One region of the Planifilum fimeticola genome, then DNA from elsewhere that is predicted to be linked to it. Evidence: predicted binding sites of a transcription regulator. Region 1 holds the regulator's gene; the other holds the start of a gene.

Region 1 (15,214 bases):
ATGCCGGCCCCTCCTCTCTGACCAACAGGTGACGGTGACGAGAGGGAGGGAGGCGGCGGAATCAAGCCCTTCCACCTTCTCATCGGGCTCCCTGAAGCAGACGAGGATCAAATCGTGTCCCCGCCTCCGGAGCTCCTCCGCGGCGGAGGTGAGATTTTCATCCCAATATCCCGTCATGACGACAAAAAAAGACGGGTTTGAGACCTCCTCGCGGATCCGGCGCAACAGATCGGCCAAAGGCTCCTGGGCCTGGGGAAGCAGGCGCCCCAAGGCGGTCTCCACCGCCTCCAGGTGTTCCGGGGACCTTCCGGGCGGAATGGAAAAGCTGCGGCGGCCCCGCCAAGAACCGTTGGAATAAAGGCCGTATTCCAACCCCAGCTCTTCCGACCGGCGAAACAGCGCGGCGGCCAGCCGGCACTGTGCGTCCACCCGCCGCGGAGAGGAACCCAGCCAATGCGGCTCAAACAGCTGATGGTTCAACACCCCGTACAGCACCGTCCGGGAGCTTGTCTCGAACTGCTTGACCAACCATTTCCCGGTCCGGGCCGATGCCGCCCAATGGATGTGCCTGTAGGGATCGCCCGGCCGGAACTGACGTACTCCCCAGAGACGGGACGGATCCTCCTGGTACCAGCGGCGGACGGCCACTTCCCCGATCCATTCCCGGAACCGGAAAGGAATCGCGTCTCTTTCCATCGGTTTGGGTCGGACCAAAATGCGACACCCGGATTCCAGCCTCTCCATCCGCTCTTCCCACCCCAGCCCGTCACTGTAGCGGATTTCCGCCGTCGGCAGGATCTGCAGGCCCCTTCTGACGCACCGCAGGCGATGGATCCGCTGCACCCGCTGACGGGGAAGGAGATAGGTAGCGTAGCGAAGAAGATGGGACCCGCCGCCTTCCTCCAAAAGAACCGTGCCCTCCGGCAGGGGCTGTGACAGCTGAAGCCACGGAACAGGAAGCCAGGCGGTATTTTCCAGGATCGTCCGCAGCTCGATCTCCTCCCCTTCCCGCGGGCGCCCTTCGGAAATCGTGACGGAATACCGGATCTTCCCCCCGACGATCCGCCCCCAGAGGCGGGTGTAGCCCCATACGCCCCCCAGGAGGAGAATCAACACCCCCACGACCTTCACTTTTCGATCGCCGATGGTTCCGCATCGTCCTCCACCGGCACGGGAACTTCCTTCAAAACATCCAACACCACCGACTCCGGGGTCACCCGTTCCATCCGGAGATCGGAGGCGAGAACCAGGCGGTGGGCCAGCACCCGGGGAGCCAGGTATTTGACATCGTCCGGAATCACGTACTCCCTGCCGCGGATTCCCGCGAGGGCCCGAACCGCCGTCCCCAGCGCAGCCGCCGCCCGCGGGGAAGCCCCCAGCACCACGCCGTCGCGGTCGCGGGTCCGGCGCACCACTTCCAGCAGGTAGGTCTCCACGTCCTCGGACAGGCGGATTCGGCGCGCCTCCTCTCGGAGGGCGAGCACATCCTCGGGTCCGATCACCGGCCGGACCTCATCCCTTCCATTCCCTACGCCGGTCATGCGGAGGATCCTCCGCTCTTCCTCCAGTCCGGGATATCCGAGGGACACCTTCATCAAAAAGCGGTCCAGCTGGGCCTCCGGCAGGGGAAAGGTCCCCTGGGATTCCACGGGATTCTGGGTCGCCATCAGAAAAAAGGGCCGGTCCAACGGGCGGGGCTCCCCGTCCACGGTCACCTGCCCCTCGGCCATCGCCTCCAGAAAAGCCGACTGGGTCCGGGGAACGGCCCGGTTCACCTCGTCCGCCAACACGATCTGACTGAAGAGGGGACCTTCGCGAAAGCGGAACTGGCCGGTGGAAGGATTGTACACCACCGTCCCTGTCACATCGGAAGGGAGCAGGTCGGGCGTGCACTGAATCCGCTTGAAACGGCAGCCGACGCAGGCGGCAAGGGTTTTGACCAGGGTGGTCTTTCCCACCCCCGGCACATCTTCCAACAGGACGTGGCCGCCGGAAAAGAGCCCGACGAGCAGGAGCTCCAGAGCCTCCTCCTGTCCCACCACCGCTTTCTCCGTCTCTTCCCGGATCTTCTCGAAAGCATCATGCAACGTCGTCATCATGATCCTCCTTGTTCGGAGACGAGTAATCACCCAATTGAATGATTTTCTAGATGTCGGAAAAATTCCTTCATCCCGTGAAGGAGATTCCTTTCAGAAAATGCGATCCTTAGGGCGTTGAAACCTGGTTGCGCCTCCGACAAAATAAAAGGCCCTCCCCCCGCCCGGCGGCGGAAGGAGGGATTTTTCTCATTGACGCGAAGGGCTGAGCTCGCTCCCCTCGACGACCAGTTTTCCGTCCTTCACGTCGATGCGCACGGTGTCGCCCCGCTTGATCGTTCCGCGGAGCAGCTCCTCCGAGAGGCGGTCTTCGATGTGCTTCTGGATCACCCGGCGCAGGGGACGGGCTCCGTAGGTGGGATCGTAGCCCTCCTTGGCCAGGTGTTTCTTGGCCTCGTCGGTGAGGACGAAATCGATGTCCTGCTCCTTCAGACGCTTCCGCAGTTCCTCGGCCATCAGAGTGACGATCTCCCGCAGGTGGACCTCCTCCAGGGAGTGGAAGACGATCACGTCGTCGATCCGGTTGAGGAATTCCGGGCGGAAGGTCCGCTTCAACTCCTGCATCACGTTTTCCTTCATCGCTTCATACCCGGTATCCTCCCCGGCGGTGAAGCCCAGTCGGGTGTTCTTGCGGATCATGTCCGCCCCGACGTTGGAGGTCATGATGATCACCGTGTTGCGGAAATCGACGGTGCGCCCCTTCCCGTCGGTGAGGCGGCCGTCCTCCAACACCTGCAGCAGCACGTTGAACACTTCGGGGTGAGCTTTTTCCACCTCGTCGAAGAGAACCACCGAATAGGGCTTGCGCCGCACCTTTTCGGTCAGCTGTCCTCCTTCGTCATAGCCCACGTATCCCGGCGGCGCTCCCACCAGCCGCGCGGTGGAATGCTTCTCCATATATTCGGACATGTCGATGCGGATCATCGCGTCTTCGTCGCCGAACAGCGCTTCCGCCAGGGCGCGGGCCAGCTCCGTTTTCCCGACCCCCGTCGGACCGAGGAAGATGAAGGAACCGATGGGCCGCTTGGGATCCTTCAGCCCGGCCCGGGCCCGGCGAATCGCCCGGGACACGGCCTTGACGGCCTCTTCCTGGCCGATCACCCGCTCATGCAGGATCTCCTCCATCTTCAGAAGGCGCTCCGATTCTTCCTCCGCCATCTTGCTCACGGGAATCCCCGTCCAGCTGGCCACCACTTCGGCGATATCCTCCGCCGTCACTTCCGAATCGGTTTTTCCCTGATCCTCTTTCCAGCGGTTGCGGGTGGCCTCCAGCTCCTCACGCAGTTTTTGCTCCCTGTCGCGGAGGGAAGCCGCCTTTTCGAACTCCTGGCTCTGCACCGCGGCATCCTTTTCCTTCTTGACGGCCTCCAGCTTTTGCTCCAGTTCCTTCAGCTCCGGGGGAACGGTGTAGGAGCGAAGGCGCACTTTGGAAGCGGCTTCGTCAATCAGGTCGATCGCCTTATCGGGGAGATAGCGGTCCGTGATGTACCGGTCCGAGAGCCGGACCGCCTGGGTGATCGCCTCGTCGGTGATCTTCACCCGGTGGTGCGCCTCATAGCGGTCCCGGAGCCCCTCCAGGATGAGGATCGCCTCCTCGGGGGAGGGCTCGTCGACGACGATCGGCTGGAACCGGCGCTCCAGGGCGGCATCTTTCTCGATGTATTTCCGGTATTCATCCAGGGTGGTGGCTCCCACGCACTGCAGTTCGCCCCGGGCCAGAGCCGGCTTCAGGATGTTGGAGGCGTCGATGGCCCCCTCGGCTCCTCCGGCGCCGATCAGGGTGTGCAGCTCGTCGATGAACAGGATGATGTTGCCCGCCTGGCGGATCTCATCCATGATCTTTTTCAGGCGGTCCTCAAATTCCCCGCGGTACTTGGTCCCGGCCACCACGGTCCCCATGTCGAGGGTCATCACCCGTTTGCCCCGGAGGGTTTCCGGGATCTCCCCGTCGACGATCCGCTGGGCCAGGCCTTCGGCGATGGCCGTCTTCCCGACCCCCGGCTCCCCGATCAGGACGGGATTGTTTTTGGTCCGGCGGGACAGGACCTGGATCACCCGCTCGATCTCTTTGCTCCGCCCGATCACCGGGTCCAGCTTTCCTTCCCGGGCCGCCGCCGTCAAATCCCGCGCGAGGCTGTCCAGGGTAGGGGTGTTGGCGGCGCTGCTGCCCTGATGGGAAGAGACCGTCTCGCTGCTGCCCAAAAGCTGCAGCACCTGCTGCCGCGCCTTGTTGAGGCTGACGCCCAGGTTGTTCAGGACCCGGGCCGCCACCCCTTCCCCTTCCCGGATCAGGCCGAGCAGGATGTGTTCGGTGCCCACGTACGTATGACCCAGCTTGCGCGCCTCATCCATCGACAGTTCGATCACTTTCTTGGCCCGGGGGGTGTAGGCGATGTTGATGGGCTGCCCCTGGCCGCGGCCGATCAGGGATTCCACTTCCTTCTGGATCTTCTCCAGGCCCAATCCCAATCCGATCAGGGCCTTGGCCGCAATGCCCTCTCCCTCCCGGACCAGCCCGAGCAGAATATGTTCCGTTCCGATGTTGCTGTGTCCCAACCGGACCGCTTCCTCCTGGGCCAGGGCCAGCACCTTATGCGCCCGCTCGGTAAACCGGCCAAACATCATCGTCTCAACACCTCGCTTGAAAAGGATGGATTCCGACTCCGACTCTCCCTTTGCTCTCGACCCTCTAGGACCGCTTTTCCTGCGCCAACCGCTCGCGGATCAGCGCGGCGCGCCGCTTGTCGCGCTCTTCCGGGGTCAACACCTGTCCCGCCTGATGCTGCAAGAACCCCGGCTGAGTGATGACCATCAGCTCATTCATCACGTGGGCCGACACATCGCGGATCAGTCCGAGATCGACTCCCAGCCGCACATCCGAAAGCCGGCTCATCGCTTCCTTGGAATCGATCACGCGGGCGTTGGCCAAAATGCCGTAGGACCGGTACACCCGATCCTCCAGCTGGACGGGGGAGATCTCCATCAGATGGGCTCTGGCGTTCTTTTCATGCTGGATCAGCTGCTGCACCACTCCCTGCAACTTGTCGAGAATTTCATCCTCGGTCAGCCCCAGGGTGACCTGGTTGGATACCTGATACAAATTTCCGAGGGCCTCGCTTCCTTCCCCGTAAATGCCCCGCACCGCCAGACCCACCTGGGTGATGGCGGGCAGAAGCCGGTTGAGCTGTTCCGCCATGGCCAGCGCCGGCAGATGCACCATCACCGAAGCGCGGATCCCCGTCCCGACGTTGGTGGGACAACTGGTCAAAAACCCGCATTTCTCGTCGAAGGCGTAGTTGAGGCGCTTTTCGAACCAATCATCCAGCTGATCGGCCAACCGCCAGGCGTCCACCAATTGAAAGCCCGGAAACAGGCACTGGATGCGCAGGTGATCCTCCTCGTTCACCATGATGCTGACGGCTTCGTTGCCGCTCAGGATCACGGCGCCGTGGCGGGACTCCTCCGCCATGTTGAGGCTGATCAGGTGCTTCTCCACCAGAACGCGCTTCTCCAGATCGGTCAGGTCCGCCATCGAGATCCATTTGGCGTCGCTCAGGACGGGATTGTCCCGTCCCCGGCGATAGACCTGCTCCACCCGGTGGAGCACTTCCTTGGCCTGGTGTTCATCGGCCACGGTGGGAAAGGGAAGATCGGCCAGGTTGCGCGCAATCCGGACCCGGCTGCTGATGACGATGTCGGACTGGGGCCCTTTTCCCCGCATCCATTCGCTGACGGAATTACGGATATAACGATGGAGCGACACGCGCGATCCACCTCCCTAACTGTCCAATTTTCCCTGCAGTTCCCGAATCCGGTCGCGCAGGCGGGCCGCTTCCTCAAATTCCTCGGCCTGAACACACCGGGAAAGTTCGGCCTTCAGCCGTTCGATCTCCCGATGGATCTTCAACCTTCCACCGGTTCGCTCCGGAACCTTGCCCCGATGGGAGGTGTGCCCGTGAACCCGGCGGAACAAGGGATCCAGCCGATCCTTAAAGGTCCGGTAACAGTCCATGCATCCAAAACGACCCATCTTGGCAAATTGTCCGTAGGTCAAACCGCAGGTCGGACAGCGAAGTCCGGTGGATTGGACCCGTTCCGACCTGCTCCCCTGGGAAAGGTCGGGGTTGAGAAGGCCCGACAAGAGATCCTGAAAGCTGAATCCGGTATCCAGCCCGGTAAATTTCTCCCCTTTTTCCTTGGCGCACTCTTCACACAGGTGATACTCCGTCTTTTCACCGTTGATGATTTTCGTGAAATGCAGGGTGGCCATTCGTTTGCCGCACTCGTCGCATAACATGGCGGCTCACTCTCCTTTTCCCGCGAATAGGATGGTCACCATCGCCCGCATGATCCGGGCGCGAACTTGATCCCGCAGAGGCACCGGCAGCTGCATGACGTCACGGGCGATGATGCGCCGCATGAGTCGGGCCTCCCGGGGGGTCATCAGCTCTTCCTCCCGAAGCCGATCGATGATGTCCTCCGCTTGGGCCTGGCTGATCGCCCCGCCGATCTGGCGCAGCAGGAGATCGTAGACGCTCCCCGGGGAACCCAGCCGCACCCTGCGAATCCGGATGTAGCCGCCGCCCCCTCGCTTGCTCTCCACTATATACCCTTTTTCCACCGTAAAACGGGTGCTAATCACGTAGTTGATCTGCGAAGGAACGCACTGAAACCGGTCGGCCAGCTCGCTCCGCTTGATCTCGATGATCCCGGACCGGCTTTGGTCGAGGATCTTTTTCAAGTGGTGCTCGATGATATCCGAAATGCTGGGCATCGAACAACCCCCTGTTGACTTTGACTAACTTTGACCTTCACTTTTTATTATAAATCCATTCGCGGGAAATGCAAGGGGTTCTCCGAAAGAGACCTGAACGATTCTCGACGCGCAGTCCATCCGTTGATTCATTACCATTTTTCCCGCCGCCGGCGAGCTTTCATACAAACGCGCATCCCGGACAAAAGCGAAAAAAGCGGCGGAAGACATGCGCCGCCGCCCGGGTGTTTGGCTTCTCGGCAGGGAGCGATGTTCCGCCCCCGCTCCATGTGCGAGAATTCCTCGAGGGAAGATTCACCCCGGTTTTTTGGACTCGAAGTTGTCCTGACATTCCAAGAGGGGACCCCGCCCTCCCGTTTATCCGGAACGCACCTCCTTGACCCCCGTCACCCGGCGCACTTCCTCCAAAATCTGCGTCGTGGAGATTTCCTCCGAAAGGCGGATCGTGAAGGAGATGTTGAGCCAGTCATCCTCCAAATCGCCCTCATCGATGGTCACCTTGCGAATGCTGGCGCCCATCCGCCCCAGCAGGGAGGCGATCTCCCCCAATTTCCCCGGTTCGTCCCTGACGGAGACCACGATCTTTTTCAGGCGATGGCGCCTGACCAGGATCTTTTCCAGCCGGTTCAGCAGCTCCAGGCTGACCAGGGCGAGGATCGTGGTCAACACCGCTCCGAACATGTAGCCGGCTCCCACGGCGAGACCGATGCCGGCCACCACCCAGAGCGAAGCCGCCGTCGTCAGCCCGCTCACCGTCAATCCGTGCCGGAGGATCGTCCCCGCCCCCAAAAAACCGATGCCGCTCACCACCTGGGCGGCCAGCCGGGCGGGGTCGGCCCGCACGTTTTCCTCCTTCATGAACTCGGAAAAACCGTAGATGGAAATCAGCATGATCAAAGCCGATCCGAGGCAGACGAGGATGTGCGTCCGGAAACCGGCCGGATGCGCGTCCCTCTCCCGCTCCCATCCGATCAGACCGCCGAGCAAAACAGCCATGAACAGGCGATATGCCGTCTCCCAGTAGGGGATGGTCCATACGCTGCTCACCCCGTCGCCCTCCTTGTTCGTCATTCTCCGCCGGACCCCCCGCCCGGCGGCGGGAATCAGGATGGGTCTCCGCACGCCTTCAACAAGACGGGCAAAATGTCCGGGAACCGGTCCACCACGACATCGGCATCCTTCAGCTCATCCGCCCGTCCGAACCGGGTGTAACCGGGATAGCGGCAGCCGATCACCTTCAGGCCGTTGGCCTTTCCCGCTTCGACGTCGGATTTCCGGTCCCCCACCATGAAACCGCCGGAGACCCCGTGTTCCTCCATCAAAAGGCGAACCAGTTCATCCTTTGTCTCCGTTTCATAGTCCCCCGCCCCGTAAACGCCGGAGAAGAGGGGGGCCAGGCGGAAAGTTTCCAGCACGCCGTCGAGATAGGGCCGGAGCCCGTTGCTGGCGATAAACAGCCTCCACCCCTCTTCCTTCAGACGATGCAGGGTTTCGGCCACCCCGGGATACAGGCTGCCCTCAGCACGTCTTAAGCCGGCCAGCTCCTCCTCCAGGGTCCAGCGGTCGGCGATTTTTCTCGTCTTTTCGTCCGCCTCCGGCAGCAGACGGGCCCAGATCTCCTCCTGGGTCATTCCGAACACCGACCGGATCTCCTCGTCGGAAGGGGAATCCCCCCGGTAGAGGCCCTCCTCCTTCAGGCGCCGGAAAGCCCTGCGGAAAGCGGGCAAGGCCACCTTCTCCGATTGAAACAACGTCCCGTCCATGTCAAATACCGCTGTTTTCTCGCCGCAGTTCACGAAAACGACTCCCTTTCCTTCATGTGATCATGCGGAGGCTGCCCGCCGGGCGGAACAACCCCCATCCCGAGGGAATTGCGCAGACGCGCCTCCCGAATCTTCTCCGGGAAGGATCCGTCCCTAAAAAAAGGATCTGCCGAAGCTCCATCTCCGATCCAGAGGCGGTCAATCCTCAGCGGTCATCTGGTCCGTTCGGCAGATCGTTTGAAGGCCGGATCGCCCGGGCGATCCGCGCTATTGAAATCGCTCTTGATACATTTCCTTAAAGCCTTCCAGATCATCTGTCACACACAACACGGAAGGATATCGGGCCGCCTTGTCAAACTGCCATTTCAGGTTGACCGGCCACACCATCAGCTGTATGCCCGACCGCTCGCAAAGCTTCACGTATTCATCCGTCAGATATTCGGTCCGGAGGGACAGGTACCGGGCCCGGATCTCCTCCATAAAGGGGACAACGGCGGGAGTGGCTCCCCACTGAATCAGCCCCAGTTCCACTTCGTCGGACAGTTTGCGCATCTTGACGATGGAGTAGTGATCAAAGGAGGAAATGTACACCTGGTCCAACATGTCCGTTTTCTTCAAAATCTCCAACACCGTCTCTTCCAGCCCCGGATACAGCTCTCCATATTGCTTCAACTCCACGTTCACCGTCATCTTGTCTTTGGCAAACAACAGGGCCTCTTCCAGGGTCGGGATGGTTTCATCCCTTCCCACGCGGAATTGTCTCAATTCCTCCAGGGTATAATCCTTGACCCACCCCTGTCCGTCGGTCATGCGGTCGATCGTCGGGTCGTGCATCAGGACGGGAACGCCGTCCTTGCTCAGATGCACGTCCAGTTCGAGATGCGTGAATCCGAGGTCATAGGCGGCTTTATACGAAGACAAGGTGTTTTCCGGGTATCGAAGGGGATACCCCCGGTGCGCCACTCCTCTTATTTTCACTTGGATGCTCCTTTCCGATGTAAACCGTGCACAATTTCATTATAGGTGTTATTGCGGGCGGAACAAAAGAGGGAAAAGGAAGACGCGCAGGAGGAAGGGACTTCGGAATGTGCGCCGCTTCCGTAATCTATTGTATTGTTTGCCCATCGAAAAATACGGAATATGGAGGAAAAAGAATTGGCCTCGTCCACTCTGTCCTCCGATTCGCGGAACTGCGGAAGTGCGTTCCCTTCCCTCCCGGCCATGACCCGCAGACCTGACGACGCGGTCGCCGGCAAATCATTCCGGCCACCTCGGTGGTCGGGATATGCGGTGCTTATGTCCGAGTTTCTACAGCAAACCTCTGATATCCTTCCCAAATATTTGGAGAAAAGCAGGCACGGCCTCCCTTACATCAGACGGGTCATGACCAGTTTCTGGATCTGAGTCGTTCCCTCGTAAATGCTCAGCACCTTGGCGTCGCGCATCCACTTCTCCACGGGGAAGTCCCGCATGTAGCCATATCCCCCGAGAATCTGCACCGCTTGGGTGGTAACCTCCATGGCCACCTCCGCGGCGTAGGCCTTGGCCATGCTGCCCTCCAGGGCGCAGGACTCGCCCCGGTCCGCCAGCTCGGCGGCCCGCCACACCAGGAACCGGGCCGCGTCAATCTTGGTACGCATGTCGGCGAGCATGAAGGAGATCGACTGGTTGTGAAAAATGGGCCTACCGAATTGGACGCGCTTCTTGGCGTAGTCCAGGGCGTATTCCCAGGCGGCCCGGGCCACTCCCACCGCCGCCGCCCCCACGGTCGGCCTGGAGTGCTCCAACATCTTCATCGCGTAGTAAAAACCCCGGTTCTCCTCGCCCACCAGGAATTCGGCGGGAATCCGGCAATCTTCAAAGATGACATCACCGGTGTGGGAGGCTCGCTGTCCCATCTTGCGCTCCTTTTTTCCCCCGGAGACCCCCGGCGCGTCTTTCGGGACGAGAAAGAGGGAAACCCCGTTGTAGCCGTCCTCCGGCTTCGTCTTGGCGAAGACCAGGTACAGATCGGCGATTCCCCCGTTGGTGATGAAGCACTTCCGGCCATTTATGACCCACTCATCCCCCCGGCGGACCGCCCGGGTCTGAATGGCTCCGAAATCGGAACCGGCTCCCGGCTCGGTGAGACAGACGGCCCCGAGGCGGGCATGTTTCGGATCGCACAGAAAGGTGAGCCACTTTTGTTTCTGCTGTTCCGTTCCGAACTGGTGAATCAGCCCGGCGGCCAGGGCGGTCACGCCGAAGGAGGTGGCCATCCCGGCACAACCCCAGAACAGCTCCTCCGAGATGATGCAGGAGGTGAGGAGGCTGTCCACACCCCCTCCCAGGTACTCTTCCGGAAACCGATAGGTGATGAGGCCGGCCCGGTGGGCCTTTTCGTACACATCCCGGGGGAAGCGCTCCTGCTCGTCGCACTCGGGAGCCACCGGGCGCATCTCTTCTTCGGCGAACCGGCGGGCCAGCCTCTGCATTTCCCGCTGTTCATCCGTCATCTGAAAGGAAATCAACGGGATTCCCCTCCTTCCACGATGCCTTCTTCCATAAAGCGGTCGATCTCTTCCCGGCGAAAGCCCATCTCCAGAAGGATTTCGGCGGTGTGTTCCCCCCGACGCGGGGCCGGCGTCACGGGATTCCCCTTCCGCTTGTTGCGGGCCGACAAAAACCCGCTGTTGGGCATCACCTGGCTCCCCTCCGCCGGATGATCCAGCGCGAAAAAGTTTTCCCGCTCCCGGGCCAGCGAAGAACGGACGGCTTCGGAAAGGGTGAGGACCGGCGTCAGACAACAGTCGGCCTCCTCACCGATGCGCACCCACTCTTCCAATTTCCTCCTCCGAAACAGTTCCGCCACTTCCCGGTACAATCCGCTCGGGTCGTCGGGGGGCGTAAAGCCCCGGTCCCTCCATTCCCGCCGGCCCACCGCGTCACAAAAACGGTTCCAGAACTTGGGTTCCAGCGCACCCAGGGCGACGTAACGGCCGTCCGCCGTTTCATACACATTGTAGGCGGTCATCGCCCCGCAGAGAACGTGGGAGCCCCGGGTGACCGGTTCACCGCTCTGCTCGACCGCGAGGGGGAAAACCTGCCAGCTGTGCAGCACGTCCGTCATGGACACATCCAGGACCGCTCCTTCCCCGGTGCGCAGGCGGCGGACCCAGGCGGCGAGGATCTGCTCGACGGCCGCCATGCCCCCGGCCAGGTCGGCCAACTGCACCGAAGGGATCGACGGAGGGCCGCCGGGGTTGCCGATTCCGTCCAAGATGCCGGTCATGGCCGCGTAGTTGATATCGTGGCCCGCCCGGGAAGCCATCGGTCCCCGCTGTCCGTATCCGGTGATGGAACAGTAGATCAGTCCGGGATGGATCGTGCGGAGCGTCTCCGCATCCAGGCCAAACCGGGCCATCACGCCCGGCCGGTAGCTCTCCACCACCACGTCCACCTTCGGTATGAGGCGATGGAGGATCTCCCTTCCCGCCTCCGTCTTCACGTCGATCGCCAGGCTTCGCTTGTTCCGGTTCAGGAGCAGAAAAAGGCGGCCCGTCTCCTCGGCAAGGGGAGGAAGGTAGCGGGCCGGATCACCGATGGACGGATCCTCCACCTTGATCACGTCCGCGCCCATGTCGGCCAGGCGCATGGTGGCGAAGGGTCCGGGAAGGTATCGGGAGAAATCCAGCACCCTCATCCCCTTGAGAAAATCCTTCCGTCGCAGTTCCATTCCCCCGCGCCTCCTCAGGAAAGCGTTTTCAGAATGAAAGGAAAAAGACGGGCCCTCGGAGTTCGACCGATTCCCGGAAGACCCGTCTTCCCGCGGTTACGCTTCCCGCTCGATAATGGTGGCGATCGCCATCCCGAAGCCGATGCACATGGTCATCAATCCGTAACGGGCTTCACGCCGCTCCAATTCGTTCAGGAGCGTGGCGGTGATGCGGGCGCCGCTCGCCCCCAGCGGATGGCCCAGGGCGATCGCCCCGCCGTTGACGTTCACCTTTTCCCAAGGGGCTCCGGTTTCCTTCTGCCAGGCCAACACCACCGAGGCAAAGGCTTCGTTCACTTCGAACAGATCGATATCGTCCATGGTGAGGCCGGCCTTTTTCAGGACCTTCTCCGTGCAGGGAATGACACCGGTCAACATGATCGTCGGATCCACCCCGGCCGTGGCGGTGGCGACGATCCGCGCCCGGGGCTTCAGTCCCAACTCGTCCGCCTTTTCCCGGGAGGCGACCAGCACCGCCGCCGCTCCGTCGGAGATCTGGCTGGAATTGCCGGCGGTCACCACGCCGTCCGCCTGGAAGGAGGGCTGGAGCTGCGCCATCTTTTCCAGGCTGGTGTCCGCCCGGGGAGTCTCGTCCTTCTCCATCCGGACCGCCTCCCCTTCCTCCGTCACCACATCGATGGGAACGATCTCGCGGTCAAACCTTCCTTCCCGCTGGGCCCGCAGGGCTTTCTGATGGCTTTCATAGGAAAACCGGTCCAGCTCCTCCCGGGTGAATCCCCATTGGGAGGCGATCATCTCCGCGGAAAAGCCCTGGGGGATGATCATGTACCGATCCGTCAATTTGGAGCTGAAGTTTCCGCCGTCGCTTCCCATCGGGACGCGGCTCATGCTCTCCACGCCGGCGGCGATGAACAGGTCCCCCATGCCGGCCATCACTTCGTGGGCCGCCTGGTTCAGGGTCTCCAGGCTGGAGCCGCACATCCGGTTGGAGCTGACCCCGCAGACCTCCACGGGGAAGCCGGCGATCAAAGCTGCTATCCGCCCGATGTTGAATCCCTGTTCGTCGATCTGGGTGACACAACCCATTTTCACATCTTCCACCAAGTCCGGCTTGATTCCGTTCCGCTCCACGATGGCGGACAGCACGTGGGCCGCCATTTCGTCCGGCCGGGTCCGGCTCAGCAGGCCCTTCTTCCGGCCGATGGGCGTCCGCACGGCGTCGATAATCACGGCATCCCTCGCACTCACTGGCTTCCTCTCCCCTTTTTGTTCGAATGAAAAAGACCTCATCCCCGTTTCAACAAGGGCCGGGGCCCGAATGCGCAGGCCCCCCTCCGCCGCGGCGAGGATCAGAAGGTGAACAGTTCAATCCCGCCGGACACGTTGAGCTCGATGCCGGTGATGTATTTGGCGTGGTCCGATGCGAGGAAACAGATGGCATTTGCGATATCCTCCGGTTCGCCTGGCCGCTTGAAGGCGGTGCGCTGGATCATCCGCTCCCGCATCTTGGGATCGATCATCTGGAAGGCTTCCGTGTTGACAATCCCGGGAACGATCGCGTTTACGGTGATGTTGTAGCGGGCGCCTTCCAGGGCCATGCTCTTGGTGAAGCCGAGGATCCCGGCCTTGGTCGTGGAATAGCTGGCCTGACCGAATCCGCCGATGGTCCCCGCGACGGAGGCCATATTGATGATCCGCCCCCAGTTCTGCTCCTTCATGATCGGCCAGACCGCCTTGGTGCAGTTGTAGGTCCCCGTCAGGTTCACCCTCAGATCCCTCTCCCAAAACTCGTCGTTCTGGTACTCGATGCGGGAGACGTGGTCCAGGGTGGCGGCGTTGTTGACGAGGATGTGGATGCCTCCCATCTCTTCCTTCACCTTCTGGAACACCTCGTTCACCTGTTCCCGATCGGTGACGTCCATCCGGATGGCCATCGAACGGCGTCCCATCTTGCGGATCTCCTCCGCCGTCTTTTCGGCGTAGACGACCCCGGTCGACTTCATCACCTGGCTCATCGGTCCGTACTTTTGCGCCGTTTCGTCATCGTCGAGGCTTTCCAGCAGAATATCGGTGATCACCACATCCGCTCCCGCGCGGGCCAGGGCCAACGCATCGGCCCGCCCCAAACCGCGCGAAGCTCCCGTGACCAGTGCCACCTTTCCTTCCAGCGAGTATGTCATCGTCTCTTCCCCCCATCGCGTGAAAATGATGTCAGTTACTGAAGACTTTCTTGCGGCGCAGGGATCCAAACCTGAGTATCAAGGCGTATTTGAATGAACAATCATTCATTTGGTTCAATTCGGATTATAAACGATCGAAGAGTGAAATTCAAGACTTGTCGGGGATTGACATTTGTTGTTTCCAGGGCTAAAATTTAAAAGCTGATATCCCTTGAAAAGGAGGTCGACGTCCATGCGGATCGAAATCGCTCTGGCAGCAGTTTCTCGCCGCCAAGGCCTTTTTGGCGTTTTTGCGGGTTCCGTATGCCCAAAACCGCATCTACCGCGCGTCGACCTCGGCAGGGGGATGCATCCCGAAGCTTGACCGGACAACTGCCACAGGTCGACACCGGCCTGTGTTGCTTTCATAAGATGTCGCATTTTTTGCTTTCGCACCACAGGCCGTCGCCTGTGGTGTTTTTTTGTCCGGAAGAAAAGGAGAGGTGAAGGATGACCCAAACCCTGGAAATGCCGTCTTCACCCCATATCGAAACCGTACCGGACGACAAAGAGGTGGTGATCGATTGCCGCGGCGTGTCCAAGCACTTCTATGAACCCGTGGAAGGAAGCCGCACCTGGCGCAATCTGTTTCTCGGCGAACGCCGGCGGATCCGCGCGGTGAATCAGGTCTCCTTCCGGGTTTACCG
Region 2 (15,214 bases), on a different contig from region 1:
CCGAGCAGGAGGATCAGCTGGAAGTACAAGGCGCGAACCGTCGATTTTTTGGTGACGAGCCCCATCTGCACGAGCAGGAAGCCGATGACGACGACGGCAAAGACCTCGAAGATGCCCTCCACCCACAGATGGATGATCCACCAGCGCCAGTAATCGGCGTAGGTGATGTTGCTGCCGGGGTTGAAGAAGAAGGCGAAGACGTAGAAGACCGGCACGGCGACGGCCGAGTAGAACAACAGGTGCACCAGGCCGCCCTTGTCCGTTTCCTCTTTCAACGTGCGGCGCAATCCGCGGTAGACGATGAACAGCCAGATGAACATGCCGATGGCCAGAATCACTTGCCACAGGCGTCCGAGCTCTAGATACTCCCATCCCTGATGGCCAAACAGGAACCACAGGTTGCCCAGGTATCCCTTCACACCCAGCCATTCGCCGATCATGCTGCCGGCGACCAGGATCACGAGGGCCCAAAACAGGAGGTCCGTCAGGAGACCCTGCCGTTTCGGCTCGCGTCCTCCGACGAGCGGAGAGATGTAAATTCCCATGCCCAACCAGGCTGTCGCGATCCAAAAGATGGCCAGCTGCAGGTGGTATCCCTTGGCGATGTTGAAGGGGAGGATGTCGGCGATCCAATCCAGGCCGAAGAAGGAATCCGGTTCAATGTAATAGTGGGCGAGCAGCGCCCCGAACATCACCTGGACGAGGAACAAAACCGCCACGACGGCGAGATATTTGCCGGTTTTGCGCTGGCTCGGGGTGATCGGCAGGGCTTCCAGGTTGTAGCGTGGGAATCGGCCTTCGGAGTAGGCCTCTTGCATATCCAGCTTGTAGCGATGGTAGAAGTAGAGGATGAGCGCAGTGAAACCGATCAGGAGGGCCGTGCTGGCTGCGCTCCACCAGATGGATGCGAAGGTCATCGCGTTGCCCGCATCTTCGTCATAGGGCCAATTGTTCGTAAAAGTATGGGTTTCGCCCGGGCGGTTGACGCTGGAAAGCCATGCGGTCCAGAAGAAAAAGTCGGCGATTTGCGTCAGCTGATCCCCCTCCGCCACCCAGGCGCGGCCGGTATCCGGCATGTGCTCTTCCCGGATCAGGCCCGGCAGAATCCCGCGTCCATCCCCCTCCGTGAAGACGGTTCGGTAGTGCTTTCGCACCTTCTGAAGGGCGTGTACCTGGGCGTCGGTGAGAGTGAGGATGTCGGCATCGGGATCGTACCGGTTGACCTTGATTTCTTCTTTCACCTTTTCTCTAATGAGGGATTTTTCCGATTCGTTCAACCGGGCGAAGGGCTTTCCAAAATCCTGTTTGGCATGGTAATCCTGCATCTCCGTGACGACGATGTGAAGCGCCTCCGTGGTGTAGTCCGGACCCAGATAGGAACCGTGACCGAGCACCGATCCGTAGTCCATCAACCCGTATTTCTGGTAAACGGCCTGACCGCCCTTGATCTGCTCGGCGGTGGTGATCACGTCTCCCGAGGGGCTGATCACCTTCGCAGGGCGGGGGGCCATCGATTCATAAACCCAATATCCCCCGACGAGGAGGACGGTGAAGCTGACGATGAGCGTGACGATCAGAATCTGCTTCAACAGGTTCCCCTTAACCGTCGAGGTTTTCTGAGGGGATGTTCGAAGCTTCGATTTCATCCCGTCTTCCTCCCATCCTTTGGTTTTAGGGCGATTCCAGTATAGGATGAGACGGAAGGGATACTTGTGACTCCCGTCACAAGTTTTAACGTGTTAACCGATTTGACACTTGTTGTTCAAGGATGACGCCCCGGATTTGACACAATTCACAGTCGGGCTCGCAGGTACGCTTACAATGGCAGAGGACCCCGGCTGCGCCTTCTTCAGGATGAAGGGGGAACCGACGCCGGAGTTGCGATTGTCTGTGGAGTAAAGGTCGGGATGGTCGGGAGGTGTTGGTGCTTGGTGACTCGTCCGATCCGCATTCGCCTGCGCACCGTTCCGGTGGGAACCGATCTCGCCGTGTTGATCACCGGCGGTCGGGAGCACATCGGGGCGGTGGCCACGGCTTATCGGGAGGGGGACCGGGTCAAGGTGGAAACGCACGTCCTTCCGGGGCATCGGGAGGGGGATTTGGCGGCGGAGACGGCCCGCATGGCGGCTTTATCCCTGAAATGCACCGTCACCGTTGCCATGGGGATTCACCAGGACGAGGCGACGCGGGAGGAAATCGACGAGATCGTCAGGACGGTGCGCCGGTTGATGGAAGAAGAGCTGAGGCGCAGAGCATGTGGAGGGGCGGAGGGGCGTTCATGACGGGAGAGCAGGAGATATCTTCCGGGAAGGGAGACGGGAGCCGTCGCTTTCGTTTCGCCTGCCTTCCTGTTTTCATCGGGATTCGCGCCGGTGTGATGTTCGTCACGTTTTTCGTGGCGCCTCCTTCCTAAAATAAAGGCAAACGAGACAAGGAGGGAAGGGTGATGGATATCGGACCCGGCTGTGGGATGATGGGTTTCGCTGAAGCCTCCGGTCCCCTCTGCGCAGGCTTGGAACGGTTGAAAAGAGAACACCCGCCGCTTTTGAAGCAGATGGAGGAGTTGGCGGATTCGGCCCGAGGGTTCGCTGGCGATGCCGGAAGCGGGGGATGGAAGGAAGCCCTGCGCTCCCTGGAGGAACAGGTTCGTTCCTTCACGGCCGAGTTGGATCTCCACTCGAAGCGGGAGGAAGATGTCCTGTTTCCGATGATGGCCAAATATATCGGACGGGAGACGGGGCCCATCGCCGTGATGGAATACGAACACGAGCAAGCCAAGGCGCGCCTGTCCGAGTTCCTCTCCGAAGTGGAGAAGTTCGACGAGTCCGCCGGGGCGGATGCCGCCCGGAGGATCGCCGGTGAGGTGGAGACGGCCGTGCAGATCTTGACGGACCATTTTATGAAGGAGGAGAACGTGCTCTTTCCGATGGCGGAGCGCATCCTGTCCGATGCGGAAAAGGAAGAGCTTCTGGAGAGGGTTCAGGCGATTTGACTGCAAGGAAAGCGGCGCATGCCGTCGAGGATGCGCCGCTTCAATTTTTTGACGGGGAATCTCGGAAATTCAGATGATACATACGTTTCCGGGGCAGCGGCCGTCACAGTGGCACAGCTTTCGGAGGCGGTTCAGATCGTGGATGATCAGCCTGCCGGACCGCATGCTGAGGATGTGTTCCCTTTTCATCCGGCTCAGCATGCGGTTGACGCTTTCCCGGGTGGCGCCGATGAAGTTGGCCAGATCCTGGTTGGTCAGCCGCATGGGGATCAGGATGCCCTCCTCCGTCCTTTTGCCGCAGGTGTTGCAGAGGCGGATCAGGGTGGAGGCGAGCGCCCCGGTTTTGCCGTATACCAGGAGATCGCGCATTTTGGTCTCCAAAATCCGCTGGTTGACGGTGAGCCACTGGATGAACCGGATGGCCAGGTCGGGGTGGCGGAGCAGCAGGGCCTCCAATTCCTCCTTGTGGATGACGCCGAGGAACGCATCCGTCAAGGTGACGGCGTTGCTCCACTGGAAGGGGGACGGGAGCGTGCAGGGATCACCGACCAGGTCTCCGGCGTACTTGAGGGAGAGCGCGATTTCCTCCCCGCTTTCGGTGTTGTTGAAGATCTTGACGATCCCCTCATGGATGAAGTAGAGATAATCGGCTTGTTCTTTGTCCTGGAACAAGTTGATGCCGCTGTTCACCCTTTTGGAGGTCATCAGTGAGCTCAACCGCTTCAGCTGCTCCGGTTGGAAATAGTCGACAAACCGATGGGCGGACACCGCGGAAGTCATGGGGAATCCTCCTCTCCGTTTGCGCAGGAAGCGGAATGGTGAAGGTTTTGCGAAACTGTGATATTTGTCACGATGAAGGGGTGAGTCCTGGGTTACGATGAGAACAGAACAAACCCCGAGGCACGGCGGGATGCTCATTTTGAAGACTGGAGGAGTCTGCGATGAAACCGATCCTTCCGAGGGAACATGGCGGATGGGCCATGGTATCCGTCCCCTTTCTCCTTGGCATGTTCGTGGGTGGGCCCAAATGGTTGCATCTTCCGCTGTTTTTCGGATGGATGCTGTTTTACCTGGCGGCCTATCCCTTCCGCCTGGCGCTGATGCGGCGGAAAGATCGGCGCAATTTTGTCCGTTGGGCGCTGATTTATTGGGCCCTGGGGATGGTTTTCCTGATCCCCCCGCTCCTTTGGGAGCCTTCGCTGTTATGGGCGGGCCCCGTGCTGGCCGCGTTGTTCTGCATCAACGGGTGGTACGCGTACCGGCGAAACGAGCGTTCCTTCGTCAATGACCTGTGCGCCATTCTCGCCTTTTCGGTCGGCGGTGCGGCCGCCCACATGGTCGGAGCCGGGAGTTGGGACGCCATGGCCCTGTGGGTTGCGGTGCCGTGTATCCTGTACTTTTTGGGGAGCGTCTTTTTTGTCAAGTCGGTGTTTCGGGAGCGCAAAAACGAAAGATGGCTGATCGCCTCAAAGGGATATCACCTGCTGCTCCTGATCCTGACGGCTCTCCTGGAGCCCTGGTTCGTCCTGCCCTACGCTTTTTCGGCCTTCAGGGCCTTCTTGTGGGGCGGAAAGACGATCCGTCCGATGAAGGTGGGAATCATCGAGATCGTCGGATCGTTGCTCTTCCTCGTCCTTTCCATCATCGCTTTTTCCGCCACTCGTCCGCCCACGATTTGAGGGCTTCCACATCCTTGAGGACGATATGGTTGCGGTTCATTTCCAAAATGCGCTGGCGGCGCAAATCGTTGAGCATGCGGTTGACGCTCTCGCGGGTGGTTCCCGCCATGCTGGCCAGGTCCTGGTGTGTGACGGGGAGCCGGAGCACCACCGTTCCGTCCTGGGTTGTTCCGTGGGTTTCGGCCAGCCGCAGGAGGATGGCGCAGATGCGGTGGCGCACATCCTGGTAGGTGAGTTCCTGCAGCTTTTCTTGCAGCTCGCGGATTTTTGCCCCCAAAACCCGCAGTACCTTCACCGCGATGGTGGGAGTGGACAGCAAAAGCTGCTCGAAGGATTGGATGGGAATCGCGAAGACGCGGGTGGGCTTGACGGCTTCGGCGTTGGCGGGGTAGGGGCTCTGATCGAAGAATCCCGTGTGGGGGAACATGTCCCCCTTGGCCAGCAGGGAGACGATCTGCTCATGTCCGTTGGCATCCACCTTAAAGGCTTTGACGAGCCCGTCGACGATGAAATAGACGGCTTCGCGCGGGCTTCCCTCCGCGAAGATGAGCGATTTCTTCGGGTAGGAGCGCGGGATCGCGATGGAAGCGATCCGTTCCAGCTCTTCGTCGGTGAGATCCAGAAACAGCGGCACATTGCGGAGAAGAGGGACCAATTGAGACAAGTCCATCACCTCGATGGATCAAAATTGGGACAACCGCCCGACCGGGGGCTGTGCCCGGCGATGTCGCAAATCTTCCGCTAAGACCTGATGTCCGCAAAGACTTGATGTCCGCTCATGACGGAGTGTTTGGTTTCATTGTACCCCAACGATTCAGGGGAGAGTGTGACGAACTTCATACTGTTTTTCCAAAGACTTTGTTACGTTGTGAACAAACAGGATTTCCCGTTTCGGTCCCGCCGGGACGGGAAAACAGGGCGTCGTTATCCCTTTCATAAGGAGGAATCCCTTTTGATTGACTTTCACCAATCTCCCTTTCTGGTCATCTGGGAAGTGACTCGTGCCTGCGCCCTCAAATGCCTCCATTGCCGGGCCGAGGCGCAGTATCGTCGGGATCCCCGCGAGTTGACGACGGAAGAGGGGAAAGCCTTGATTCGCGAGATTCGCGATTTGGGCGCCCCCCTGCTGGTCTTCACCGGCGGCGATCCGCTGATGCGGGAGGACCTCTTTGAGCTGGCCGAATACGCCAAAGGGCAGGGGCTGATCGTATCGCTCACGCCCAGCGCCACCCCGCGGGTGACGGAGAAAGCGATGCGCCGGGCGATGGAGGTGGGGCTCGACCGATGGGCCTTCAGTCTCGACGGATCGACGGCGGAGATCCATGACGCCTTCCGCGGCACGTCCGGATCCTACGACCTGACCATGCGCGCCATCGGCATGCTGCGCAAGCTCGGGATGCCGCTGCAGATCAACACCACCGTCAGTCGCTACAATCTCGACGATCTGCCCGACATTGCTCGCCTGCTCGAAGAGATGGGCATCGTGCTGTGGAGCGTCTTTTTCCTCGTGCCCACCGGCCGCGGCAAGGCGGACGACATGATCACCGCGGAGGAGCATGAGCGGGTGTTCCACTGGCTGGCCGATCTCTCCGGGCGCGTCCCCTTTGACATCAAGACGACGGCGGCGCCTCCCTACCGCCGCGTGATAATGCAGCGGGAGAAAATGAAGAGCGGTCCGGGAGCGGCGGCCGGTGCTCCTCCCTGGGTGGCCGGGCGCCAACGGCAGTTGCGGGCACCGCGCGCCGTCAACGACGGCAACGGTTTCGCCTTCGTTTCCCACATCGGCGATGTGTATCCCAGCGGCTTTTTGCCGATCGCCTGCGGGAACGTGCGGGAGCGCTCCCTCACGGAGATCTATCGGACGCACCCGACCTTTGTCTCCCTGCGCGATCCGGAGCGGCTGAAGGGAAAGTGCGGGGTGTGCGAGTTCCGTTCCGTCTGCGGGGGATCCCGGGCCCGTGCTTACGCCGTGACCGGCGATCCCTTGGAGAGCGATCCGACCTGCGCCTATGTGCCCCGGGAGTGGTCGAAGCGGGCGGCCAGTTCTTCGTAGAGGGAGGCAACCGGGCCGATCGCGTCGCTCCGTTCGGGGTTTGACGGGTTTCCGCCGGAGGAATGGATAAGTGTGACGGTCGAATCCCTTGGTTTTTGCAGCTGTTGTCTCAGGTTTCTTGAACGGAATGGTCGTTTGAGTTCGCCCCACATTTCCAAAGGGGGGAATCCGGGATGAAATTGCTGGCCGTGACCGCTTGTCCGGTAGGGATCGCGCACACGTACATCGCCGCCGAAAAGCTGAAAAAGGCGGCGGATGAAGCGGGCCATACCATCAAAGTGGAAACCTGGGGATCCATCGGCGTGGAAAACGCCTTTACACAGGAGGAGATTGAGGAAGCGGACGGGGTGATCCTGGCGGCGGACAAGGATGTGGACAAAAGCCGCTTCCGGGGAAAGCGGGTGCTGGAATGCTCCGTTCAGGATGCGATCCACCGCCCGGAGGAGTTGATCCGGCGATTGGTCGACGGAGAAGTTCCCGTCTTCGGGGCCCCGGAACGGGAAGAGCCGAAACGGGAGGAGTCGCCGGTTGAAAAGGCCGAATCCGGTCGTTCCTTTTACCGCCACCTGATGAACGGCGTTTCTTACATGATCCCCTTTGTGGTGGTGGGCGGTTTGTTGATCGCCCTGTCCCTCGGCTTCGGGGGAAAAGCGACGCCGGAAGGGTTTGTGGTGCCCGACGATTCCATCTGGAAGCCGGTTCTGGCAGTGGGCGAAACCGGATTTTTGTTCATGGTGCCCATCCTGGCCGGATATATCGCCTACAGCATTGCCGACCGTCCGGGTTTGGCACCCGGCATGATCGGCGGCTACATTGCGGCCGACGGGAGCTTTTATGGCAGCGAAGCGGGGGCGGGATTCATCGGGGGGATCATCGCCGGGTTTCTCGCGGGCTATCTGGCCAAAGGCATCCGTTCAATACCGGTGCCCAAGGTGATTCAGCCCATCATGCCCATCCTGGTGATTCCGCTGGTCACGTCCCTTCTGACGGCTCTCCTGTTTATCCATGGGATCGGCGCCCCCATTTCCGGGATCATGTCGGCGATGACCGAGTGGCTCCACGACATGCAGGGGGCCGGCAAAGTGGCGCTGGCTTTGGTCCTGGGAGCGATGATCGCCTTTGATATGGGCGGTCCGATCAACAAGGTGGCCTTTTTGTTCGGAGCGGCGATGATCGGGGAGGGACAACCCTTCATCATGGGGGCGATCGCTCCGGCGATCTGCACCCCTCCTCTCGGAATGGGGCTGGCCACGCTGCTGGCCAAGAGGAAATATTATCCCGAGGAATGGGAAGCGGGCAAGGCCGCCCTGGCCATGGGGATGGTCGGCATTACGGAAGGGGCGATCCCCTTTGCATCCCGCGATCCCCTCCGCGTCATTCCGAGCATCATGATCGGTTCCATGGCGGCGTCAGTCATCGCCATGTTGGGAGGCGTGGCCGATCACGTTCCCCACGGGGGGCCGATCGTGGCCTTGTTCCAGGCCGTCGATCATGTCCCGATGTTTTTCGTCGCCATCCTGGCGGGGACCGTCGTGACGGCATTCTTGGTGAACGCCTTGAAGAAAAACGTCTAGCATCAGAAACCCGGCCGAAATACGGCCGGGTTTTGAATGCCATCCTTGCTCACGATTTTTTCGGAGGGTGGTCGAGGATCTTGTCGATGATCCCGTATTCCTTGGCTTCCTCCGCGCTCATGAAGTAATCGCGGTCCGTATCCTTCTCGATTTTTTCCAGCGGTTGACCGGTGTGTTCGGACAGCAGCTTGTTCAGGCGGTCTCTCATGCGCAGGATCCGCTTGGCCCGGATTTCGATGTCCGAAGCCTGTCCTTCCGCTCCGCCCAGGGGCTGGTGAATCATCACTTCGCTGTTGGGGAGGGCAAAGCGTTTTCCCCTGGCCCCTGCGGAGAGCAGGAAGGCACCCATGGAAGCGGCCAGTCCGACGCAGATGGTCTGCACGTCGGGTTTGACGTGTTGCATCGTGTCGTATATGGCCATGCCCGCGCTGATGGATCCGCCGGGGGAATTGATGTACAGGTAAATGTCCTTTTCCGGATCTTCGGCGGCCAGGAAGAGGAGCTGGGCAACCACGAGGTTGGCCACCTGATCGTTGATGGGGGTGCCCAAGAGGATGATCCGGTCCTTGAGAAGGCGGGAGTAGATATCGTAGGATCGTTCGCCGCGACTGGTTTGTTCAATGACGATGGGAATCATTGTGGACATGGGTTGCTTCCTCCTTGGATGGCAGGGTTGAATGAGGCTGTGACAAACCCTGCATGTGAGGGGCCGCCCCTTCGCCCCGTCCGGGGGCGCCGGGCGGGATGTTTCGTTTCACCCCGCTTTGTCATCGCCTCACTATCATCATATCCCCAAAGATCAAAAAAGGTCAAGATTCAATTGGAACAAAACGACAAACGGCAGCCGATTCATCGGCTGCCGTTTTGCTCCAATGTGGTGCGCCTACCAGGATTCGAACCTGGGCACCTGGTTCCGGAGACCAGCGCTCTATCCCCTGAGCTATAGGCGCATGCTGTGTTTGCCAGCGACAGAGTATATTATAACGGGTTGCGAGAGAAAATGCAAGGGGAAATTTTGTTCCAGACCGGATCCCCTTTCCACGGATTATTGTAACCAACTCCGCTTTTTTCATCAAGGGGTGGAGCTTTTGTGAGACCGTCGGTGCCGAAAAAGGCTTTTCCACGGAATTCCGCGAGAGCAGGCAGCGGTTTTTGTGGTAAAATGGATATGAAAGCGCGACGCGGACCCACGGTTTTCGACCGGAGGCGTCGAAGGATGTCACCCTTTCGTCGATCGGTTTCATCCCGGGAATGTTCGGCGGGAAGGTTTTTGCTCAAGTCGAAAAAGAGTGAATAATCAACCCGGCTCGTCGACTGAACGGATGTCGAAATCGCGCGGAGGTGGAAAAGATGGCCTTGCAAATCAGTTACGGTCTGATACAGGAGCAGCGAATGAAACTGGTGATGACGCCGGAATTGCGTCAAGCCATTCAGTTGCTCCAGCTCTCCGCGGCGGATTTGGAGCAGTATATTCATGAACAGTTGGCGGAGAATCCGGTGTTGGAAATTGACGAACCGAGCGGGGAAGGGAGAGAAGAGAGCGACGTCCCTCTGCTGGATGCCGATCCGGGGGATTGGATGGCGTATGTCCGGCGAAGCGGGAGGGGGGAGCGGGGAGCCCCCAACCGCGATGCGGAGGGGTTTCCCTTCGAAAATCTGGCGGCTCCGTCGGAGTCCCTGGCGGAGGCGTTGGAGTCCCAGCTGCGCTACCTGCATCTGGATTCCGGCACGAGGGCCCTTTGCCGCTATTTGATCGGAAACCTGGATGACAACGGGTACCTGAGAATCGATGACACCTCCGTATGTAAACGCTTTAATGCCGATTCGCAAGCCTTTGAGCGGGCTCTCCAGGTGATTCAATCCCTGGAACCGGCGGGGGTGGGAGCCCGCTCCCTGTCGGAGTGCCTTCGTCTCCAGCTGTTGCGGGAGGATCCCCCGGACGAAGTGGCTCTCAGGATCGCCGAAAGACACCTTCCCGACGTGGCGGGGGGCCGGATCCGCAAGATCGCCCGGCAATTGGGATGTGAAGTCCGGCGCGTGCAGGAGGCGGTCGATCGCCTGAAGAGTTTGAATCCCCGGCCGGGCATGACCTTCGCTTCCTCCGCTCCCCGCTACGTGTTGCCGGATGTCTGCGTGGAGCGGGTGAACGGAGATTACGTCGTCCTGGTCAATGAGGGATTTTTGCCCCGCCTCACCGTGAGCGACCGATACCAGCGGATGATGGTGGACGGCGGGGAGCAGGCCCGGAAGGCGGCGGATTATCTCAGGAATTGGTTTCAATCGGCGGTTTGGCTCGTTCGGGGAATCGAACAGCGGCGACAAACCCTGTACCGGGTGACGCGGGTGATCGTCGAGAAGCAGAGGGCCTTTTTGGATCGCGGCGTGGATTGCTTGAAGCCGCTCACTCTGCGGGAAGTGGCGGAGGAGCTGGGTCTGCACGAGTCCACCGTGAGCCGCGCCACCCAAAACAAGTACGTGCAAACTCCGCGCGGCCTCTTTTCCTTCCGTTATTTTTTCCCGTCCGGAGTCGATTCCGCTTCGGGAGGCACGGCGGCCAAAAGCGTGAAAAAGCGCATTGCGGAATTGATTCAGGGGGAGGATAAGCGCAAGCCCTTATCCGATCAGCAGATCGCCGACCGTCTCCGAGCCGGGGGTCTTCGAATCTCTCGGCGGACCGTGGCCAAATACCGGGAAGAGCTCGGGATTCCCTCCTCGATGGCCCGGCGCAGGTACGACGGCTGATCGCTTCTTTTATCCGAGCCTGTGACAATCAAGGGAATCTTTGCAGAGGAGGCGGGAACGGCTTTTCCTGCACCTTGTCAGCCTTCGATCCATCGGATACAATAAGGGTGGAAGCCGTTCCTCCTTTTCTTTTTGCCGCCTTGGGACATATTTTGTTATACAGGGACATTAATTGTCCCGATCGAAAAGGTGAGATGATGAAGTCGCTGTTGGAACTGCAAAAGAAATTATTGCCCGACATGCTGGAGGTGATGCGCAAGCGTTATGAAACGCTGCGGCACCTGCAGCTGATGCAGCCTGTGGGACGACGGAGTCTGGCGGCGGCCATGGGGACGACGGAGCGAATCCTGCGGGCGGAGGTGGATTTCCTGAGGTTGCAGGGTCTGGTGCACGTCGATCCCCTCGGGATGCGCGTCACCCAGCAGGGCGCCGAATTGCTTGCGGAAATGGAGCCCTTGATCAAGGAGCTTTTCGGTCTGACGGAACTGGAGGAGGCGCTTCGGCGTCATCTGGGGCTCCGGCGCGTGATCATCGTTTCCGGCGACGCTGATCAGTCCCAATGGGTGAAAAAGGAGATGGGGCGGGCGGGAGCCCGTCTTCTCCGGGAAGAAGCCCGTCCCGGTCAGGTGGTGGCGGTGGCCGGCGGGACCACCGTCGCGGCGGTCGCCGAGATGATGGCCCCGACGCCGCAGCTGAAGGAGACCACCTTCGTGCCCGCCCGAGGCGGACTGGGAGAGGCAGTGGAGCTGGAAGCCAACTACATCGCTTCGCTCATGGCCAAGAAGACCGGGGGAAGTTACCGCCTGATGCATGTTCCCGACCAGCTGAGCGAAGAGACTTACCGCACGGTGATCCGGGAACCGCACATCCGCGAGGTGTTGGAGCTGTTGAAAACGGCCCGGATCGCGGTGCACGGAATCGGCGGCGCCATGGAAATGGCCGTCCGTCGCAAATCTTCTATGGAGTTGCTGCGTCATCTTCGGGAGAAGGAGGCGGTGGGCGAGGCCTTCGGATATTACTTCAACCGCCAAGGGGAGATCGTCCACAGGATGAAGACGGTGGGGATCCGGCTGGATGATCTGCAGCGGATGGAGCGGATCATCTCGGTGGCCGGAGGAGCCAGCAAGGCGGATGCCATCGCCGCGATTTGTTCGGTCGCCTGCCGGGATACACTGATAACCGATGAAGGGGCGGCCCGGGCCATTCTGGAGAAAGCGCAGTAATGCTTTGACTTTCCCAATAAACCATGAGGGATCGGAGGGTGAATGTGATGGCCAAGACGAAAATCGGCATTAACGGGTTCGGACGGATCGGTCGGAATGTTTTTCGTGCGCTGATGGATCATCCCGAACTGGAAGTGGTGGCGGTCAACGACCTGACCGACGCGGGCACGCTGGCCCATCTGTTCAAATACGATTCGGTTCACGGCCGCCTGGAGGCGGATGTGGAAGTGACCGATGAGGGCTTTGCGGTTAACGGCCGCCCGGTGAAGGTGCTGGCTGAGCGGGATCCGGCCAACCTCCCCTGGGGGGAACTCGGGGTGGATTTGGTGGTGGAGTCGACCGGCCGGTTCCGGAAACGGGAGGATGCGGCCAAGCATCTGCAGGGTGGAGCCAAGAAGGTGATCATCTCGGCTCCTGCCAAGGACGAAGATGTTACCATCGTGATGGGAGTGAATGAGGACAGCTACGATCCGGCCAACCATCACGTCATTTCCAACGCCTCCTGCACCACCAACTGTCTGGCGCCGGTGGTGAAGGTCCTTCACCAAAAATTCGGCGTGCGCCGCGGGCTGATGACCACGGTCCACTCCTATACCAACGACCAGCAGATCCTCGACCTTCCCCACAAGGATTTGCGCCGCGCCAGGGCGGCCGGGATGTCGATCATCCCGACGACGACGGGGGCCGCGGCGGCCGTTGCCAAGGTGCTGCCGGAGCTGAAAGGGAAACTGAACGGTTTTGCCATGCGCGTTCCCACCCCCAACGTGTCCGTCGTCGATCTGGTGGCCGAACTGGATCGGGAAGTGACGGCGGAGGAGGTCAACGAAGCGTTGCGCCTTGCGGCGGAAGGGGATCTGAAGGGGATTCTCGGCTACACTGAGGAGCCGCTGGTGTCCAAGGACTTCAACGGCGATTCCCGGTCCTCCATCGTCGACGCGCTCTCCACGATGGTGATGGAAGGAAACATGGTGAAGGTGGTCGCCTGGTACGACAACGAATGGGGATACTCCAACCGCGTGGTCGACTTGGCCGCTTATATTGTCAAGCGGGGTCTGAAAGCCTAGAATATGAGAGGAACGGAGGAGAGGCCTTCTCCTCCTTCTCATGTGCGGAGGGAGATGGACTTCGTGAAAAAGAAAACGATCAGCGATGTGGACGTCCGGGGTCAACGCGTGTTTTGCCGGGTGGACTTCAACGTCCCTCTGGAGGGAGGAAAAGTGGCCGACGACACGAGGATCCGCGCCGCGCTCCCCACGATCCGTCACCTGGCGGAGAGGGGAGCCAAAGTGATCCTCGCCAGCCATCTGGGCCGTCCGAAGGGGCAGGTCAAGGAGGAGCTGCGGCTCACCCCCGTGGCCGAGCGGCTGTCGGAACTGCTGGAAAAACCGGTGGAAAAGGCGGACGACGTGATCGGCCCCTCGGTGGCGGAACGGGTGTCCCGATTGGCGGAGGGGCAGATCCTCCTCCTGGAAAACGTCCGCTTCCACCCCGGTGAGGAGAAAAACGATCCGGAACTGGCCAAGGCTTTTGCCGAGCTGGCCGATCTGTACGTCAACGATGCCTTCGGGGCGGCTCACCGGGCCCATGCCTCCACGGAGGGGATCGCCCGTCACCTGCCTGCGGTGGCCGGTTTTTTGCTGCAGAAGGAGCTCGAAGTGTTGGGCGAGGCCCTGGAGTCGCCGGAGAGACCCTTCACGGCGGTGATCGGCGGGGCCAAGGTGAAGGACAAGATCGGCGTCATCGAAAACCTGCTGAACAAGGTGGACAATCTGCTGATCGGAGGGGGCTTGTCCAACACCTTCATCAAAGCGCAAGGGCATGAGGTGGGCAAATCCCTCCTGGAGCAGGACAAAGTGGATCTGGCCCGCCGGCTGATCGAGCTGGCCGGGGAAAAGGGAGTGCACCTGCTGTTGCCGATCGACGTGGTGGTTGCGGACCGGCTGGAGCAGCCCGAAGACATCGGCGCGGTGGCGGTGGAGGCGATTCCCCCCGACCGGATGGCGCTGGATATAGGGCCGAGGACGCGCGAGCGGTTTGCCGAAGTGATCCGCCAGTCCAGACTGGTCGTGTGGAACGGGCCGATGGGCGTCTTCGAACAGGAACCCTTCGACGAGGGGACGAATGCGGTCGCCCGGGCCCTGGCGGATTCAAAAGCCCGGTCCATCGTTGGAGGCGGCGATTCCGCGGCGGCCATCGAAAAGTCGGGTCTGGCGGATCGAATCGACCACATCTCCACCGGCGGCGGGGCTTCCCTGGAATTGATGGAGGGGAAAGAGCTCCCGGGTGTGGCCGCGCTGGACGACCGGGACTAATCACAGAAAGGGGGACAGCCATGCGCATTCCCGTCATCGCAGGAAACTGGAAGATGCATAAGACCGTCAAAGAAGCGCTGTCCTTTCTCAGCACCCTTCGCTCGGGATCGTTGCCCGGGAATGTGGAAACGGTGATCTGCGCGCCTTATCCCGCCCTTCCCGCGCTGGTCGAGGCGGCGGAGGAAACCGGCATCGGAATCGGGGCGCAAAACCTGCACTGGGCCGAAGAGGGGGCGTACACCGGCGAGGTGAGCGCCCGGATGCTGACCGATATCGGCGTTCGCTACACGATTATCGGCCATTCCGAGCGGCGGGCCTATTTTGCCGAGACGGACGAGTCGGTCAACCGGAAAGGGAAGACCGCCCTGAAACACGGTCTGGTACCCATCCTCTGCGTCGGCGAGTCGCTCGAGGAGCGGGAAAGCGGAAAAACGAAGCATGTGGTGCGGGAGCAGATCCTGCGGGCCCTGGACGGGTTCGGATCGGAGGAAGTGAAGCGGCTGATCGTCGCCTACGAGCCGGTCTGGGCCATCGGGACCGGCCGGGCGTCCACGGCGGAGGATGCCGGCGAGGTGATCGGATTCGTCCGCCGGACGATCGCCGATCTCTACGATCAGCAGGTGGCAGCTGAAGTGCGCA

The links. The regulator CtsR, encoded in region 1, represses protease genes until heat stress. The targets are predictions, from matches to a motif close to ATGGTCAATAAAGGTCAAACA.
Region 2: clpP (ATP-dependent Clp endopeptidase proteolytic subunit ClpP) is a predicted target of CtsR. The motif match lies at 9,094-9,114, and genes of this name have one in related genera.

What each region holds. Positions count from the first base shown of each region.
Region 1 covers NZ_PVNE01000027.1:29,094-44,307, reverse strand. The annotation lists gene CLV97_RS14590 (DUF58 domain-containing protein) at 1-1,131, opposite strand, end outside; gene CLV97_RS14595 (DUF4129 domain-containing protein) at 1-2, opposite strand, end outside; gene CLV97_RS14585 (AAA family ATPase) at 1,128-2,096, opposite strand; gene CLV97_RS14580 (ATP-dependent Clp protease ATP-binding subunit) at 2,286-4,721, opposite strand; gene mcsB (protein-arginine kinase McsB) at 4,786-5,859, opposite strand; gene mcsA (protein-arginine kinase activator protein McsA) at 5,875-6,393, opposite strand; gene CLV97_RS14565 (CtsR family transcriptional regulator) at 6,400-6,870, opposite strand; gene CLV97_RS14560 (MgtC/SapB family protein) at 7,228-7,917, opposite strand; gene CLV97_RS14555 (HAD family hydrolase) at 7,974-8,666, opposite strand; gene CLV97_RS14550 (glycerophosphodiester phosphodiesterase) at 8,901-9,611, opposite strand; gene CLV97_RS14545 (acyl-CoA dehydrogenase family protein) at 10,001-11,143, opposite strand; gene CLV97_RS14540 (CaiB/BaiF CoA transferase family protein) at 11,140-12,348, opposite strand; gene CLV97_RS14535 (thiolase family protein) at 12,445-13,596, opposite strand; gene CLV97_RS14530 (SDR family NAD(P)-dependent oxidoreductase) at 13,698-14,528, opposite strand; gene CLV97_RS14525 (ABC transporter ATP-binding protein) at 15,018-15,214, shown strand, end outside.
Region 2 covers NZ_PVNE01000006.1:98,130-113,343, forward strand. The annotation lists gene CLV97_RS05605 (nitric-oxide reductase large subunit) at 1-1,646, opposite strand, end outside; gene lpdD (prenylated flavin chaperone LpdD) at 1,932-2,282, shown strand; gene CLV97_RS18765 (hypothetical protein) at 2,279-2,413, shown strand; gene CLV97_RS05615 (hemerythrin domain-containing protein) at 2,447-2,992, shown strand; gene CLV97_RS05620 (Crp/Fnr family transcriptional regulator) at 3,062-3,772, opposite strand; gene CLV97_RS05625 (YwiC-like family protein) at 3,934-4,671, shown strand; gene CLV97_RS05630 (Crp/Fnr family transcriptional regulator) at 4,634-5,341, opposite strand; gene CLV97_RS05635 (TIGR04053 family radical SAM/SPASM domain-containing protein) at 5,624-6,724, shown strand; gene CLV97_RS05640 (PTS fructose transporter subunit IIC) at 6,898-8,298, shown strand; gene clpP (ATP-dependent Clp endopeptidase proteolytic subunit ClpP) at 8,348-8,944, opposite strand; tRNA gene CLV97_RS05650 (tRNA-Arg) at 9,174-9,248, opposite strand; gene rpoN (RNA polymerase factor sigma-54) at 9,649-11,040, shown strand; gene CLV97_RS05660 (sugar-binding transcriptional regulator) at 11,238-12,263, shown strand; gene CLV97_RS05665 (ArsJ-associated glyceraldehyde-3-phosphate dehydrogenase) at 12,311-13,327, shown strand; gene CLV97_RS05670 (phosphoglycerate kinase) at 13,391-14,575, shown strand; gene tpiA (triose-phosphate isomerase) at 14,596-15,214, shown strand, end outside.